Regions from separate parts of the Paenibacillus polygoni genome, predicted to be linked through region 3. Evidence: riboswitches for the same ligand, from Rfam matches in the RefSeq annotation. Region 3 holds a riboswitch; each other region holds the start of a gene.
What was found. A riboswitch is a leader RNA that binds a small molecule or an ion and turns the genes downstream of it on or off. The one in region 3 is predicted to bind cyclic di-AMP.
Positions count from the first base shown of each region.

Region 1 (6,118 bases), 1.5 Mb from region 3:
TCCTTCATCGCATTCAATATGTACAGCCCGATGACGGAAATATACACGATAAGAGTCTGGTCAAAGTCCGTTTGCCCAAGCCTGTAAAAGGGGGAGAATCGATCACCCTCCATATGTCCTTTGAAGTGGATATGCCCAGGATCTTTGCCAGGATGGGAACAGCAGATAACTTCGTTATGGCAGGACAATGGTTTCCCAAACTAAGTGTCTATGAACCTGTCGGAACACGCAACCGAAAGACCGAAGGTTGGAATTTACATCAATATCACGGTAATTCCGAATTTTACTCAGACTTTGGAATTTATAGTGTACGTATTGCGGTACCTGCTAATTATACCGTAGCAGCAACGGGTTTCCCAACCAAACCTTATTATAAAAAGGACGATCAGCGTATTTATCAGTTCTATGCTGATGATGTTCATGACTTTGCTTGGGCCGCTTCCCCCGATTTTGTCGTTGTAGAAGAACCGTTCTCTGCACCGAATGTACCTGGAGTCCGAATTAAGCTTTTTCTAGACCCTGCTCATGCTGATCTTAAAGACCGCTACCTGTATGCAGCAAAATCGGCTTTATCCAATTTTAGCAAATGGTACGGAAAATACCCGTACTCCACATTATCCATCGTTGTGCCTCCCAAAGCAGGAAATGGAGCCGGCGGGATGGAGTATCCTACCTTGGTTACCGCTTTCGGCGCAGATGAAACATCGCCTGGTTATGAGCTGGAGCGCACTGTCATTCATGAGATTGGACATCAATACTTCTATGGCATGATTGCAAGTAATGAATTTGAAGAAGCTTGGCTTGACGAGGCCTTTACTTCCTATGCTGAGGAACGCTTAATGGAACAAGAATATGGGCTTTCATCCCACATCCCTTTGCAGTCTGGTTATATTACTTCTCCTGCCTCCCTCACGCAGGAAGCATGGAAATATGATTCACAGCAGCATTATGCAGAAAATGTATACACCCGCGGCAAACTCGTCTTGCGAGCCATTGAGCAGCAAATCGGCATCAAAAAAATGGACAAAGTCATGTCTGCCTATGCTGCCAAGTACCGTTTTAAACATCCAACGACGAAAGATTTTCAGACCGTACTCGAACAAGTTACCCGCAAATCTTGGGCTGCTTTCTTCGATCAGTATGTATACAGCAACATGATGGCTGACTTTGCTGTAGACTCGGTCCAGGTGAAGGATCAAAGCACAGAAACGGAACCAAACTACATCTCAACTGTAAAATTGAGTAAGAGAGCTGGAGACTACACCGGAATCCCAGTAGTGTTTGCCTTTAAAGACGGTCATATGATTCGCAAAGAGTGGGACGGCAAAGATGCGAATGTTATCTACAATCTAACGTATAAAGAACCTATAGAATGGGTCATGGTAGACCCTTCCTACTCGATCGCCATTGAAAACAAACATATTAATAATTATATGAGAGCTGAAGTAGAAGAAGAAATACAGACTCGGTTTAACATCAGTATTACGAAACTGATTGAAACCCTGCTTGGAAGTCTGTCATGGTGAGGTGGAGTCGATGAAAGTATATATATCAGAAGGATTCAAATCTATGAGAGAGCATTATTTTGTTGTATTGTTTCTTTTTATATACCAGCTGGTCTGGGGAATGTTTCTTTATAAGATTGTTTCTTCTGCTGTGGTGCCGCTGTTGATGCGCTATCCCGATCCTCCGCCTCACGAGCTTAGTAAGGTGCTGTTTTGGATGGAGGGTCAGCTTAGTTTATCGGTAAGCCCGTTAGTTCATCAGTACGCCTGGCTGCTAATCCTTATGTTCCTCATTCGAATGCTGATGACCCCGCTTATTCGAGCAGGTTTACTTCACAGTCTGCATGAACAAGGGAATTCAGCAAAAGGTCTGGCTTTCTTTCAAGGCATTAAGAAACATTGGAGAAAAACATCTCTTCTCTATTTTATAGAGATCATCCTATTACTCATCCCTGCTTACTGGATTGTTCCAGTTATTCTTCCGAATCTTATTACAGCTATTTATAATCTGCCTGTACTTACTAAAATCATTCCTTACCTTCTCTTGTGGATGATCTACGGCTATATAGTAAAGCAGCTGCTGCTTTACTGCCAGATTGGCCTCATTGGAAAACGCAGCGGCTCTGTATCGATATGGATCTGTATCCGTTATGCCGTTCCTGTCACTTTGGTCTCCCTTTTGCTCGGCTTCATTACGCTAGCCATATTTGGTTCATTCACAGCTGTCTCCTTAATTTGGACGGGACTTCTAGCTCTGATTCTACAGCAATCCTATCATCTCATTCGGTCCATTATGAATGTGTGGAAAATCAGTTCTCATTTTAGTCTGTGGAATTCAAAAACCAGCTCTAATCACTCCTAAAGTTAGCACGAACTACTTCTTACCAAAAGATAAGCCTGGCTCATTATCGTATGAGTCAGGCTTATTTTGTATTTTTTCCCTGAAAACGATTGCCAAATTTACACATATTCTGTTACAATAAGCCCAGAACATGTTGTGACAACTTTGTAATCTATTGTAACTAAATTGACCAAGCTTTTATTACATAATCATTTCATTGTTTTTATGAATCGGAAATACATAGTACATACGTCTTCACAGGTACATATCATCAGATACGCCAAATTCCTGGTACCTGGGAAGCGGGGGAACCATATTACGGGTGAATTGATCTCGCAACAGAGTGGTCATAGGGGAACCTTCTACCGAATCCTTAAGCTAACCTCGCAGGCATTGGAAGGAGTTTATTTTTTGAAAAAGACATTAACTGCTGCAGCGCTAAGCCTAGCAATCGCATTATCCATTGGAACAGGGAGTGCATTTGCTGACTCCAAAATGGACAAGGTTATTGAAAGCGTTCAGGGAACAGACTATAAATACGGCGGAACTACTCTTAGTGGTTTTGATTGTTCTGGTTTCACGATGTACGTATTCGAGAAGCTGGGAATTGAACTACCAAGACAATCGGGTTCACAGTTCAATATGGGTACAGAAGTGTCTCGTTCTGATATTAGAACGGGTGATCTTGTATTCTTTAATACCAGCGGTAAAGGGGTATCCCATGTAGGTATTTTTGTTGGGGATGGTAAGTTTGCACATGCTTCTTCCTCTAAAGGCGTGACGATCAGTAAGCTTGACGAAAGCTACTATGCAAAGCGTTATGTAGGTGCAAAGCGAATTATGAGTACTGAACAGTTCGAAACAGCTACTCTAGACTAATATTTCTAATCATTACCCTAATAACTCGGCCTTGACTACTTTTTTTACAAAAAGTAATCAGGTTCGAGTTTTTTTATTTATCCTCTATTCCATATTGCTTGCCTCGCCTCTCTCTTAACCTGTAGAGTGGTAGGAAAGATAAATTTTAGATTAAAGGAGCGATCCTATGACACAAACATCCCCTGTTTTCCGAGTCATGCCCATGACCGAAGAGCAAGCTGCGGAGATTAGTACCTGGGAGTACGAGCCTCCCTATAATATATACGGCTGGCTGCCTTGGGATCAGATGAAAGCTTTAGAGATTGAGTTTGGAGATCCCGTGCTAAGAGCACAGCAATATGTATCTGTAGTACGAGAACAAGAGTTGCCTGCACTATGTGGTTTTGCTCAGCTGTTTCCTATAGAAGGAGTCACTCGGCTTGGCTTTGGTATGCGTCCCTCTTTGTGTGGCAATGGGTACGGTCAGGCCTTTGTGTCTTCTGTTGTACATGAAGCTCAAAAAAGGAATCCAAGCCATGTCATTGACTTGGAAGTGCTCACCTGGAATACGAGAGCCATTCGGGCGTACGAAAAAGCTGGGTTTGTTATTGATGACACATATGAGCGGCTGACTCCTGAAGGTACTCAATTATTTCACTGCATGATTTACAAAAAACATGTCATATCTAGCTGAGTTTACTTATTCTCGCTTTTGTTTAAATATTTACCATAAAATACTATGAACCTGAAGCCGGTTACATTATAATGAAATAAGGAATGTACATAGTAGGAGGACACTACAAATGAAGAAATGGATCATGAGCGGTTTGTTTTTCTTCGCTTGCGCTTTTGCCCTCGTGTTAATGTTTACGGTACCAGGAAGAGAACAAGAGATGGCAGAAGAAGCCGGACCCACTATGCCCGAGGTAACTCTGGATGCTGCAAGTGCTGAGGAAAAAGCTAAAGGAAGCTGTATCTCTTGTCATGGAAATCAGCTTGAAGGAGGCGTTGGTCCTTCCTTGCAAAAGGTTGGCGCTGAATTAAATGCTGAGCAGCTTTATAAGACGATTAGTAAGGGTAAAGGCGGAGGCAAAATGCCTGCTTTTGAAGGACAACTTTCCGACGAAGAAATTGCGAACCTTGCTCTTTGGCTATCCGAGAAAAAGTGAATCAACAAAACACGCCTTATCCTCTCCCTTCTAGGAGACGATAAGGCGTGTTTTCATTACACTTGCATCATTCTGTTGTATGCCTCGTTATATTGCTGAGCCTCTTTAATATCAATAGCAGTGATGCCACCAACGTCCCAGGAAGTAAGTCTTAATGTGACTACTTTATGGTCAATCGTAATGAAAGGGTGATGATTAAACGCTTCGGAGATTAAACCTACTTCATCCACAAAAGCTATGCCTTTCATAAAGTTGGTGAATGTAAATTTGCGAACAATCCACCGACCTTCCTCGTACTCCCAACCTTCGAGTTTATCGAGATGAGCTTCTACTTCCTCTTGCGTAAAGACCATCGTTCAATCTAACCTCCCCTAATCAAAAAACGTATCCAAATCAGCATGCCCGGTGCCTTTGTAGATACTCTAGCTTGTGACTTAAATAGTATGCCCTGCTGCACAAGCCTATCACTGGAAAATAGGAAGCCGTTCGCTTCCCGAACGGCTTTATTCGTGTTCCATCTTATCACGGAAGGAACGTTAAATCCAGTTGTAACCTATTCCTTTAGATGAGGGATACAAAGTCGAGTTCATCATCCCCGATAAGAATATTTAAGCGATGGAGTTCCTGATCATGAATAACAACCCCGCTGCCAACGCTAATCATTTTCTCAGATCCCAACGCGTAGAACAGATCCTCTGCAAGTGCTTCATCTACTTCCAAACGATCTTTTTCTCCGAGTCTCGCCCAGTCTTCTTCCTCCATCTCGAAAAAGATATACCGATCCGGTATTTTTCCAAGAGCCTGTATTAAATCTTGCAAAATATCATTATACTCGCGTCCATGTTTTACACCCATTTGAATGTTCACTCCATTTCCATATCGTAGTTCTATTATACCGAAAATAAACCTTCATAAAAACGAATCACATGTCGATAAATAAAATAAATGAGCCGGATGTCTCAATGAAAGGATTCAGATTAAATCTCACGGACGAGGTGTATCATGGAAATTTCAACTATTATCGGATTAATCTTAGGAATCGTTGCACTTGTATTTGGTATGATCCTGAAGGGAGCGCCAATTATCAACTTGGTAAATAACCCTGCGGCTTACCTTATCATTTTTGGCGGTACCATTGCCACGATATTCATGGCATTTCCCATGTCTGAAGTCAAAAAAATACCGAAGCTGTTCAAGATTGTCTTCACAAAACCAAAACTTATCGAGAAAATTACGCTCATTAGTATGTTTGCCGAATGGGCTTCCATTACTAGACGTGAAGGTCTGCTTGCCTTGGAATCGAAAGTAGAAGAAATCGATGATGATTTCCTTCGCGGCGGTATGCGAATGATTATTGATGGTAATGATCAGGAATTTGTACGCGACGTACTTATGGAAGATATTCATGCAACCGAAGATCGCCATAAAGTAGGTGCTCTTATTTTCTCACAAGCAGGTATGTATGCTCCAACTCTCGGTGTGCTCGGAGCAGTAGTTGGTTTAATAGCAGCTCTGGCTGATCTGAGCGATATGGAAAAGTTGTCTCATGCCATCGCAGCCGCTTTTATCGCTACCTTGCTCGGTATTTTCTCAGGTTATGTGCTGTGGCATCCCATTGCTAACAAACTGAAGCGTATGTCTAAACAGGAAGCAGAGGTCAAACTGATGATGGTGGAAGGTCTCCTTTCCATTCAATCCGGTGTTTCTACCATTGCCATTAATCAAAAATTATCTGTATTTCTGAC
Region 1 is NZ_CP127162.1:107,490-113,607, reverse strand. It holds gene QPK24_RS00515 (M1 family metallopeptidase) at 1-1,526, shown strand, start outside; gene QPK24_RS00510 (hypothetical protein) at 1,537-2,367, shown strand; cyclic di-AMP (ydaO/yuaA leader) riboswitch at 2,615-2,754, shown strand; gene QPK24_RS00505 (C40 family peptidase) at 2,758-3,225, shown strand; gene QPK24_RS00500 (GNAT family N-acetyltransferase) at 3,392-3,898, shown strand; gene QPK24_RS00495 (c-type cytochrome) at 4,008-4,373, shown strand; gene QPK24_RS00490 (4a-hydroxytetrahydrobiopterin dehydratase) at 4,430-4,726, opposite strand; gene QPK24_RS00485 (hypothetical protein) at 4,935-5,228, opposite strand; gene motA (flagellar motor stator protein MotA) at 5,376-6,118, shown strand, end outside.
Region 1: linked by a shared signal. The riboswitch ahead of QPK24_RS00505 (C40 family peptidase) and the one ahead of QPK24_RS17095 (C40 family peptidase) in region 3 are both predicted to bind cyclic di-AMP.

Region 2 (6,118 bases), 1.4 Mb from region 3:
GAATGGTGGCAAAACCTAAAGTTAGATCAGCATGTAGAGCATTATGAGAACGAAGGATTATCCCGGAAGGATGCCATGAAAAAGACAGCGTCTGATCGTGGATTATCAAAAAGAGATATCTACAATGCTTTATTAAAAGAAGAATAAATGAGCTTTCAGATATCAAAAAATGCCTTCACCGGTTACATAGTGACCGAGGAAGGCATTAAGAATTATAAAAAGGTTAGAGATAACCGTAGTTAAGACTAAAATCAAAAAAAGAAAAGCACTATATATAAAATAGAGATATCTATAATTTAATTTAAAATGATAGCTTTTCTATAGCATCTTTTATAACCAATATTCTTTAATTTGTCACAGGTGCTGGGATTTCAGAAATACATTCGTGACAAACAATTTTTCCTTTGAAGTAAGTTACGTTCTCAGCATTACCACAGAAGATACAAGCAGGCTCATATTTCTTAAGCATGATGCGCTCTCCGTCAACATAGATTTCCAGAGCGTCTTTTTCTCCGATGCCTAGTGTACGACGCAGCTCGATAGGAATAACCACCCGTCCTAGTTCATCAACTTTTCTTACAATACCTGTAGATTTCATCATTAATTTGTTGCTCCTCTCGCCATCACTTATAATTGCATTATTCGACATTATTTTATCTTTTATGCTAATCATCATACCAACCATTCCCAAATCAGTCAACATTAAAAATGACTTATTAGATTAATATTTAATGAACATCTATGAAAAGGACTGGTTTATCTATGATTTTCACTGTCGCTTTTATTATTATAACGCTTGTCGATTTGGAAATCAAAACTACAGCCTAATTCGACACAAATTGTCGTAAAATGTCGAAAAAAATAATAAATAGTTGACTATAAGTCGAAATTATTGTAAGGATTGCGCGCAATTGAATTTTAATTCATTATCTTGAGGAGGATTGAGACATATGCAACTAAAACTAACTGAAGAAAAGGTTTTTAAAGATCCAGTTCATAATTATGTGCATGTTAAAGATCCGATTATCTGGCAGCTAATCAACACCCCTGAATTTCAACGACTTCGTCGAATTAGACAGCTGGGGACTTCCTATCTGACTTTTCATGGAGCTGAACATAGCCGTTTCTCCCACTCGCTAGGTGTTTATGAAATTACGAGAAAAATCATTTCTCAATTTGAGCGAAGTGGTTATACAGATTGGCCGACAGAAGAGAAACTTGTCGCACTTTGTGCGGCTCTGCTGCATGATGTGGGTCATGGACCTTTTTCACATTCAATAGAAGAAGCATTTGATATGAACCATGAAGAGTGGACATGTAAAATTATTATGGGAGATACGGAGATTGGGGCGATTCTAAGAACGGTTGCACCTGATTTTCCAGAGAAGATAGCTTCTGTCATTGAAAAGACCTACGATAAACCCATTGTAGTAAACCTTGTCTCGAGTCCACTTGATGCAGATCGTATGGATTATTTATTACGAGATGCTTATTACACGGGGGTAAACTACGGCACGATTGACCTTGATCGAATCTTAAGAATGCTGCGCCCATACCATGGCAGGGTTGTCGTAAAGGATTCAGGAATGCATGCGGTAGAAGATTATCTTATGGCGCGTTATCAAATGTATTGGCAAGTTTATTTTCATCCTGTAACCCGCAGTTCAGAAATTATTCTTCGTCAAATTTTTAGAAGAGCAAAAGAACTGGTTCAAAGCGAATATTCATTCGGTTTTATGTTACCCTCACTCCTTTCCCTCATTAAAGGGAATATTACGGTACAAGAATATCTTCGTATTGATGAGTCTATTATACAAACTGCATTTAACCAGTGGACTGAAGAGAAGGATGAATTACTACGAGATTTATGTACGCGATTTTTAGATCGGAAACTGTATAAATATGTAGAAGTGGATCTTATGTCAGCTGACGAAATTACGGAAATCACACAGGCTTTTAAAGACGCGGGCCTTAATCCAGGATATGACCTGGAAATTGATTTTCCATCTGATCTGCCGTATGATGTGTTTCGTCCGGATGATGAGGATAGCCAAAAGCAAATTATTATCATAGACAAACAGGAACGGCTGCGCGATATCTCAGAAGTATCGGAAATTGTTCGTTCCATCAGCGGCATTCAGCGCGGCAAGTATCATTTATATTTTCCAGAAGAAAAAGTGAGGAAAGTTCTTGATCAACTTCCACCTCAGATCGCAAAAATATTTTCCTAAACATGAATGTATTTTTAGAATAGATACTTTTTATTATGAGCAAGAGAGGAGCACAAAACGATGTTATTTGACACACATACACATTTAGATGCAGCGGAGTTTGACAATGATCGAGAAGAAGTGATCCAGCGTGCTCTCGATGCAGGAGTAACTCGGATGGTGAATATCGGTTTTAACCGCGAAACGATACCAACAACCATGGAACTTGTCGAAAAGTACGATTTCATCTATGGAGCTGTTGGCTGGCATCCGGTTGATGCCATTACAATGAAGGATGGAGACCTAGAGTGGATCGCTTCTTTGTGTGAGCATGAGAAAGTGGTAGCAATCGGGGAGATTGGACTAGACTATCACTGGGACACATCTCCAAAAGAAGTTCAACATACAGTTTTACGTCGTCAAATTGGACTTGCTAGAGAAATTAAGATGCCGATTATTATTCATAATCGAGATGCTCATGAGGATATCGTAAAAATTTTGCGAGAAGAAAAAGCCCATGAGGTCGGCGGTATTATGCATTCTTTTTCAGGAAGCTGGGAAACGGCACAAATGTGTCTTGATATGGGTTTCCATCTTTCATTTGGGGGACCTATCACGTTCAAGAATGCCAAACAGCCAAAAGAGGTACTTGCCAAAGTTCCGATGGATCGATTATTGATTGAGACAGACTCTCCCTACCTGACTCCGCATCCCTATCGCGGAAAGCGAAATGAAACAGGACATGTTGCACTTGTGGCAGAAGCAGCAGCAGCTCTAAAAGGGGTATCTGTTGAGGAAATCGGGGAGATTACGACCCGAAATGCACTGGAACTATTTGGAATATAATTCATATTTGGAGAAAAACAGATGAAATAGTGAGTAAATAAGAGCGATTCACCTTTTTGGAAGGATTTTTACCTGTTTATTACAAAGTTTTAACCATTTATTTAGAAAAACGTACTTGAATACCGCTTTACAACATGCATACAAACAGGATATCATCGTTTCAGTGAAATGTTGAAATATTCACTGCGTGTGTTATTCTCGCTGAATTCTTCGAAAATAGAAGAACGGGGGAACCAATAAGGTGGTCTTACAAGCGTTTAGCTTTCTAATTTAGACCATCCTATTTGATTTCAATTTGAGTCTTGGGGTGAAGGAAAAGGCACTAGCCATGAGCTAATGACCTGATCCAGGGCGACTCTTGCGTCCCAATCCGACAGCTAACTCCGTAAGCGTATAAAGAGGTAAACTCGCGTATGATGTTTCCGGTTATTTTTATGATCCTATCCGGAAGCCATGAGAGAGCTCCTCATAAACTCTCTACTGGCTTTTTGTTTTAGGAGAATAAAAGTTACAACCTCGTCATACTGTTGGTTAACAGGAGGAAACATCATGCCGCGAAGAGTGGCACATGGTGCAGAAACAGAAGCAATCTGATTCTGTATACAAATGTTATAGTCGCGTCAAAATACAATCATGCATTACTCTTGACGGCGGGACTACGAAGGAGGACGGAGTAAGTGGGAAATTTCCAACCAGAGGAGACCCATGAGTCACCATCATCCAGCAAGTCTTACGCGTTGCGATGGAAGCATGAGAATCTGCGTCAAATGATATTAGTCGCAATCTTCTCAATCGCACTGTTAGTTATGGTCTCTCTTATTGTTTACAGTCAGGGAGGTAAGGAAATTTCACTAGTCGTGGATGGAAAGGTCCAAACGCTGGAAACTCGTGAGGGTATGCTTAATGAAGTGCTGGATGAGCATGCAATAACAGTAAGCCCCCATGATGAGATTTCGATGCCGCTGAATGGAGCAATCCAAGATGGAGATCGAGTTACTATTAAACGAGCTGTTGCCGTAAACGTAACAGCAGATGGAAAAACGGAACAAATTTATACGACAAAGGATACAGTCCAGGAAGCGCTTCAAAATGAGGGCGTGAAGGTATCAGAAGATGATAAAGTATATCCTTCTGTGGACACTGCGGTGAAAGCAGATCTTAATATTAAAATTGTCCGGGTAACGAAACAAACGGCAAAACAAGAAGTTGCGATTCCTTATAAAGTAATCAAAACTGCTGACCCTAGCTTGTACAAAGGGGATAACCGCGTAATACAAAATGGGCAAGAAGGTGTGATGGTTCAAACCATCGAGAAAGTGTTCCAAGATGGGGAGCTTGTATCCAAGAAAATGACAGACAAGGCCGTATCGAAGAATCGTGTTGATAAAGTCATTGCAGTCGGGTCCAAGAAAAAGCCAGAGCCGAAACCTGAACCTAAGCCTGAGACACTTGTGGCAGCAGCTAGTACAACAAATGTAAGTAGCAAGTCTTTATCAGATAAAGTGAAGAAGGTATCTTCCTCTTCTTCAAGCAGTGATACAATAACGAAAGACGGCGTTTCTTTCAAAGCGAAAAAAGTACTTAATAATGTTTCTATGACTGCGTATTCTTCAGAAGAAGAAGGCATAGGAACAAAGACAGCATCCGGTACTCGTGTACAAGAAGGTCGCACAATTGCGGTTGATCCGAATGTGATACCACTTGGATGGTGGGTGTATATTGAAGGCGTCGGCTTCCGCCGTGCTGAAGATACCGGCGGTGCTATTAAAGGAAATAAAATAGATGTCTATTATGACAGTCTGGATCAAGCCTTAACTTTTGGCCGTAAAAAGGGAAAAACCGTGTATGTCATCGGTCCTGTGAAGCCGGAACTGAACTAAAATATAATTTACAATGCATCACTAATGCTATAGTATTAACAACATGATTCGGTGATGCTATATAAGGTGAACGGAAGTTTAGACCACAGGTCTATCGTTTGCCTCTTACATGCAGAAGAGGAAATTTTCCTCTTCTCTTTTTGTTTAGAAAGGAAGACAAGCGGTCATGATTAAAGAAATTATTGTCGTTGAAGGCAGAGATGATACTGTAGCAATTAAACGGGCTGTAGATGCAGATACCATTGAAACGGGAGGCTCTGCTATTAATGCTCAAATTTTGAGAAAAATCGAACTTGCCCAGCAGAGAAGGGGTGTAATTGTACTTACAGATCCTGATCATGCTGGAGAACGCATTCGTAAAATAATAGCGAATAAAATTCCCGGGGTAAGTCATGCTTTCATAAAAGAAAAAGATGCAACTCGTAAAGGCGATATTGGTGTTGAGAATGCTTCACCGGAAGCGATTCGTGAGGCATTATCTAGAGCTCATACAGCGTATGAGGCAGCTAAGCCGCTTATTGACTGGCAGGACTTGATCGAAGCAGGTCTTATTGTACATCCAGATGCTTCTGCTCGGCGTATGGAGCTTGGTAACATTTTGGGAATCGGTTATTGTAACGGAAAACAGCTATATAAAAGACTAACGATGTTTCAGATTAGTCGTGAAGAGTTTGTAAATGCACTTGAGCAAATTGAACAAAAAGGATTGTGAGAATGTGAAGAGTATGGATGAAATTGCAACACCTAGGCGGACAAAAGAGATTATTGCAAGACACGGATTTTCTTTTAAGAAAAGCTTGGGACAAAACTTTCTTATTGATCAGAACATCCTCCACAAAATTGTAGATGCTGCAAATTTGGATGAAAACAAAGGTGCGCTGGAGATAGGACCAGGTATCGGGGCACTGACTGAAAAACTGGCGCAGGCAGCTAAGAAAGTAACCGCAGTGGAAATTGATCAGCGCCTGATTCCGATTTTGCGAGAAGTACTCGAACCTTATCCTAATATATATTTACATCACGGAGATGTTCTTAAAACAGATTTACCTGCATTATTTAAAGAAAATTTTAGTGACATCGATCAAGTCAGTGTCGTGGCTAACCTTCCGTATTACGTGACAACCCCTATTCTGATGAAGCTGCTCGAAGAGAAGCTGCCGATCGATAATATTGTGGTTATGA
Region 2 is NZ_CP127162.1:33,892-40,009, forward strand. It holds gene rsmI (16S rRNA (cytidine(1402)-2'-O)-methyltransferase) at 1-147, shown strand, start outside; gene QPK24_RS00140 (AbrB/MazE/SpoVT family DNA-binding domain-containing protein) at 347-601, opposite strand; gene QPK24_RS00145 (HD domain-containing protein) at 951-2,231, shown strand; gene QPK24_RS00150 (TatD family hydrolase) at 2,292-3,056, shown strand; cyclic di-AMP (ydaO/yuaA leader) riboswitch at 3,246-3,462, shown strand; gene QPK24_RS00155 (resuscitation-promoting factor) at 3,734-4,936, shown strand; gene rnmV (ribonuclease M5) at 5,103-5,648, shown strand; gene rsmA (16S rRNA (adenine(1518)-N(6)/adenine(1519)-N(6))-dimethyltransferase RsmA) at 5,662-6,118, shown strand, end outside.
Region 2: linked by a shared signal. The riboswitch ahead of QPK24_RS00155 (resuscitation-promoting factor) and the one ahead of QPK24_RS17095 (C40 family peptidase) in region 3 are both predicted to bind cyclic di-AMP.

Region 3 (6,118 bases):
ACTTTTCCAGCGATTCAGTTCACTAAGCAGTTTATCATCGATGCGGACACGTTTTCGGTCGGAACCAGGTATGGCTGTACTTTGTTCTGCAACCAGTTCAAAGACCAGCTGGCTCTGATCAATCGAATCCTCAATTCGCAGTGCGAGTGTCTCCCGAACCTCTCCATCTAATAGCCGAGTAACAATCTCTTCATAAGCACTATGTTTCAGCTTATAACTAAGAGCATGCTGTGCAGCCGATTCAAGTAAATGTCCCTCGTCGAATACAACCGAACTATGCTCAGGAAGCAGCGGAAGCTGACCTTCTCTTTTTCTTCCTTCATAAGTCCATACATGCTCCATGTAATAATCGTGGGAACAGATAATAATGTCTGTCGCCTTGCGGTAATAATCACGAGACAGCGTCATGCCGCAGCGATGTCTTTTATCACATACAAAACAGTCCTGAAAAGTATCCCAGTTGATCTTATTCCACTGTTCATCATTTAGATTCGGGTATTCCTTACGATCTCCATAGGGGTAAAAAGACTGCATCGTGCCCGGTGAATGGACAAAATCAGGAAGTGTTTCATATACGTCTTCAATGACAGCTGCATCTTCATCCTGAAGACGAACACTGTCTATTTTTTTGAGACAGAGGTATTGATCCGGAGATTTTCCAAGTCTTGCATCGATCTGTAAGTCCAAATAACGGGCAAGCTTAGCAATATCCCCTTCTTGCTTAACAAGCTGCTCAATGAGCGACTCATCTGCACAGGCAATGACTGCTGGTTTTCGTGTATACCTTGCATAGTTAACTGCATACAGCAGATACACAAGTGTTTTCCCTGTGCCTACTCCTGCTTCAGCAAAAATTGTTTTCTTATTCGCATAGGCTCTTTCCAGTTGGTAAGCCATAAATATTTGTTCATCACGGATATCAAATCCATGTTCAGGTAGTACATCATAAAAAACGTCCGCTACCCAGTCGCCGACCTGCTTGACGAAGGGTTCTGACGGATCATAGGAGAAAGGATATCGCTCCATGGTTACGCCTCCAACACTATCAAATTCTTATTAGGCAAACTCCAATTATCTCATGAATAAAAACATTTAGCAACCTCTCCTTTCTTGCCAAATCTATCTGATCTCAGTCCTTCCTTATGCATAAAAAAACGATGGTAACGCCATTCTACATTTATGAGAATTATCAGATTCCACCTTTTTATTAAAAGAAATGAGGTGTATATCATGACTTCCTGGATTATTCGTTCCGAACTCCCGTCTGATTTCCATGCGATTGCGGAACTGCACGCCCTGGCTTTTGCCTATAACTTTGGAATGGGAGAAGCTGCTCTTGTCAGTGCCCTTCGTACACGGAAAAATTTCGATTCCGAACTCTCCCTTGTCTGCCTAAAGAACGATCGATTCATCGGTCATATTCTGTTCACCCCGCAAGAAGTACAAATAGAAGGAAACAAGGTGAAAAATCTAATCCTAGCTCCTCTATCCGTTCATCCTGAATATCAAAAACAGGGTGTTGGCTCTGCTTTAATTACCGAAGGATTACACCGCGCTCAGCAGAAAGGATATGAATTATCCACAGTACTGGGCCACCCGCATTTCTATAGCCGATTTGGCTTTAGAAGCAACGCATGGATGGATGAACAAGTGAAAATCCCGCTCGAAACGATCTTTGTAACGGAAACCAAGCCCTTCCTCCGGGAGCGGCGTGTAGAGTCCAGCGATCTTCCTATACTATATGAGATGTGGGAAACCAATTACGGCCTATCTTCTTTTTCAATCCTCCCGGGACATTCACTCCTTGACTGGATCAGCCCGTCTAACAAAGTACGTGCATCTTCCATTCTAATCGGTGAAGAACTAGCAGGTTATATCCGCTATCGCGAGAGAGAACCTAATTCTATTATTATGTTACTTGCACGTGACAGAGAAGCTTTTGTCTACATTACATCCTATTTAAAAGAGAAGCTAAATCCGCTTCAAAACACCCACCTGCTTCTTCCCATATGTTCTATATCTCCGCTTCTTAAGCAGCTGGATTGGGTTTATGATATCACACAGAAAACATATGCCGAATACATGGTCTTCATACTAGATGGACTGTCACGTCCCAGTTTACTTTCCTATTTTAAAGACATTCATAATGGGACGAAAACTAGAGGATATCTAATCTGGCCAACTGAATTTGATCTTTGTTAAAACAGCGTGTATAGAATTGATGGATTCTTTTTGACAGACAAAAAAACCGGTTAATAGAGCCCGACTTTTTTTAAAGCTTCTATATATAGCATATTTACGTTCTGAGCATATAGCCCATTTACATTCTCAGCATAATCTTCCCTGTCTGCGAAAGATCATACCCAGAAATCATATGAAGCTCATGACGAAATACATCTGAACGAAAGATATCAAGCACGGTTTGAATGAGTGCCGTATTCTCGGGTTGATCCAGGAAGACCAGTTTATAACGTTCTTTAATAAGCGGAATAAATTCAACCCTAGCTTTGAAATCGATTTCGTATTGTCATCTCATCTATTCATAATATAATTAATTATATTTAAATATAATCAATGATAATGTTAGGATGATATGATGATCAAAATGACTAAGGTTAGTTATGTTTGTTTATGTTTCCTCTTCATGATGCTTCTAACCGCATGCGGTAGCACAGGTAGTACACCGGGCTCTACTTCTACATCTACAAAGCAACAATCGCAGCAATCTACTTCAGAGTTATCCTCTACACAGGCTGAGGTCACTGAGCTCACCATTTCAGCTGCAGCAAGCTTAACGGATGCGCTGGAAGAGTTACGGCCGATCTTTGAGGCGAATTATCCGGAAATCCAGCTTACTTTTAATTTTGGAAGTTCCGGCGCACTGCAGCAGCAAATAGAACAAGGTGCTCCCGCCGATCTCTTTCTATCCGCTGCGGAAAAGAATATGCAGACTCTGATTCAAAACCATCAGATCCTGGAAGGTTACTCTGAAACGTTGTTAACAAACGAACTTGTGCTAGTGTCCGCCAATAACAGAGAGTTTGATATAACATCTGAAGCGGATCTAACGAATTCGGAAGTAAAAGTTGTAGCCATCGGTATTCCAGAGAGTGTTCCTGCTGGGAGTTATGCTAAAGAAGCATTAGAAAAACTGGGCTTATACGATAAACTGCTTCCGAAGATTATACAGGCTAAAGATGTGCGTCAAGTAGTACAGTATGTTGAGACAGGTAACGCTGACGCAGGTTTCGTATATAAAACAGATGCTGTTCTATCTAAAGTCAATATTGTACATACGGTTGATTCAGAGCTTTATGCACCCATCCATTATCCAGTGGGTATTATTCAAGCAAGTAAACACATCAAGGAGGCCAAAATATTCTATGAATTCCTTACATCCGATGAGGCCAAGACCCTATTTCAGAAATATGGGTTTAAAGGTCTTTAGATAGAAATGCCTATGATTGATTGGAATTTATTCTGGGCACCCGTCCGATTGTCACTAATGATCGCATTGCTATCAAGCATGGTAACGATCATTGTAGGAAGCTTACTCGCAAAATGGATGTCTAGAAAAACATTCCGCGGAAAGCTAATTCTTGAAACTGCGTTCATGCTGCCCATTGTACTGCCTCCTACCGTTGTTGGATTTTTGTTACTTGTTCTTTTTGGCAGAAACAGCTTTGTGGGTACAATAATAGAGCGCATATTTGATGCTCCTCTGCTATTCACATGGTGGGCAGCCGTTATTGCTTCAATTGTTGTATCTTTCCCCCTTGTCTATCAAACGATGAAAGTGGGATTTTCGTCTGTTGATAGAGAGCTTGAAGCAGCCGGCCGTTCCATCGGTGCAAATGAATGGCAAGTCTTTCGCTATATTACACTTCCTCTTGTATGGCCTTCTCTTATGACCGCCTATATACTTGGATTCGCTCGGTCGCTGGGGGAATTTGGGGCTACACTCATGATTGCAGGCAATATCCCAGGAAAAACGCAGACTGTACCCACTGCTATATATATCGCTGTAGACAGTGGGAATACAACCATGGCATGGGTATGGACCGTCTCTATTATTGTTATTTCTTTCCTCCTTTTACTAATAACAGGCCGTACTAAAACGACATAAAATGATAACAGCTTTGTAATGATCAGCCCAACAACCCGTGATTTCTAAAAATACGGGTTGTTTTTTTGTTATAATCTTACCAACGAACTAGAAAATAAAGGGTATTATATGAAATAATAGATAAATATTTTGTAACAAAAATAAGAAAATTAATAATTTTGGTTACAATATTGTAACCAAAATTATTATTTCAATTCTTTCGAATAGTGATAAACTACCCCCTTTAAAGGAACTTAACCTATCTCCATAAGTATATAACTAAATATTCTGCCAAGTTTTAGTGTGCAAAATATGAATCAATGGTTACAACATTGTAACATTTGATGCTTTTTTTATTATATATTAGTTACAGTTGATTAATATTAATAAAGCCGAATCTACTAATTGGTACGGGGGACGATTTACATACTTGGGGTGAATGGATGATGAAGATCCTAGAGTACCTTCTACTCAAACCCGTCAACTAACCTCGGAGGCTAATGGAGGAATAAATAAGAATGAAGAAATTTGGTAAATGTATGTTATTAACTACTCTGCTTGGAGCAGGCTTAGTATTTGGGAATTCACAAGTGGATGCATCTTCTTCAAGTTCAAATAGTGTCAATGTACAGCTTAATGATAGTCTTGTTAATTTCGAAGATGCATCTCCTTTTTTAGATAATAATGCTAGAACGCAAGTTCCATTGCGTAAACTTGCAGAAGAAATGAATTATACCGTAAGTTCCTCTAAATCAGGATCTACTACAACGGTTACTATTAAAAAAAATGGAACTACAATTAAAATCAAAACAGGTTCCACAACAGCAACAGTTAATGGAAAAAGTGTAAGTCTTGATACTCAAGTATTTATTCGCGACAGCCGTACATACGTTCCACTTCGTTTTGTATCCGAAGCTATGGGTAGTGACGTTGTTTGGAAAAAAAGCTATTCTCTTGTTATGGTAAGTACTACAGGTAAAACATACAGCCCGATTCTTGTAGGGAATGATCATGTAAAAGGAACGAGCATTGTTCAAGAAGCTACCAAATATATAGGTACACCTTATGTATATGGAGGTTCTACTCCAAGCGGATTTGACTGCTCTGGTTTCGTGAAATATGTTTTCGAGAAACACAACGTATCCCTTCCGCGTACAGCTGCTTCCATGTATAACACCGGAACTTCTGTATCAAAGAGTAATCTGAAACAAGGCGATCTTGTTTTCTTTAATACAACAGGTACTGTCTCTCATGTCGGCATCTACGTTGGAAACAATAGTTTCATTTCTGCCACTACTTCCAGTGGTATTAAAATCGACAGCCTGAGTAACACTTACTGGGGTCCTAAATATGTAGGAGCAAGAAGTGTACTTTAATATAAGATTAGAATGATAAGAAGACATTCACTCCGCGTGTTGGAGTTGAATGTCTTCTTTGTCTTAGAAGTTTCTTACGGTGACTTCGGGTTGTACCCTGCTTTCGCTTCCAGCACATTGATTTGAAGGTGTGGAGATATGGGAGTATATTGTTCCTTTGGGGTGTAGTAATGTCCTACAGTGCCGCCTGAGGGCTCAGAACCAGGGTTTATTGTTATCTAATCATTTGCGATCACTACCTCTCATGATATGCGCTATATACAGTCAAAAAAAGGTACGGTCCCTCAATTACTTTTGAGGAGCCGTACCTTTTCTTTATGAGAGATCTTTATCAGGCATCTTTATGAGAACTCTTCATTAGAGGTCTTTATTAGTGACACTCTTTTAGAAGAATTCATTATTTCATCTCTAAACTGAATCCCTATTTTGTGAATACATGATTTCCTATTGTTTTTATAATAGGTCGTGCTTTACTCCAAGCCGATGTGGCAATCTTCGGATTGTAATAATAGAGCGCTCCCCCTGTTGGATCTTCCCCATTCAGCGCACGCTTTGCTGCTATATAGGCAGAGGAATTCGGAGTAAGGTTATACTGACCGTCATCCACCGCAGTAAACTGTCTAGGATGAAGGATAAC
Region 3 is NZ_CP127162.1:3,557,539-3,563,656, forward strand. It holds gene QPK24_RS17075 (ATP-dependent DNA helicase) at 1-1,026, opposite strand, end outside; gene QPK24_RS17080 (GNAT family N-acetyltransferase) at 1,231-2,202, shown strand; gene modA (molybdate ABC transporter substrate-binding protein) at 2,597-3,448, shown strand; gene modB (molybdate ABC transporter permease subunit) at 3,461-4,126, shown strand; cyclic di-AMP (ydaO/yuaA leader) riboswitch at 4,486-4,619, shown strand; gene QPK24_RS17095 (C40 family peptidase) at 4,624-5,481, shown strand; gene QPK24_RS17100 (cell wall hydrolase) at 5,903-6,118, opposite strand, start outside.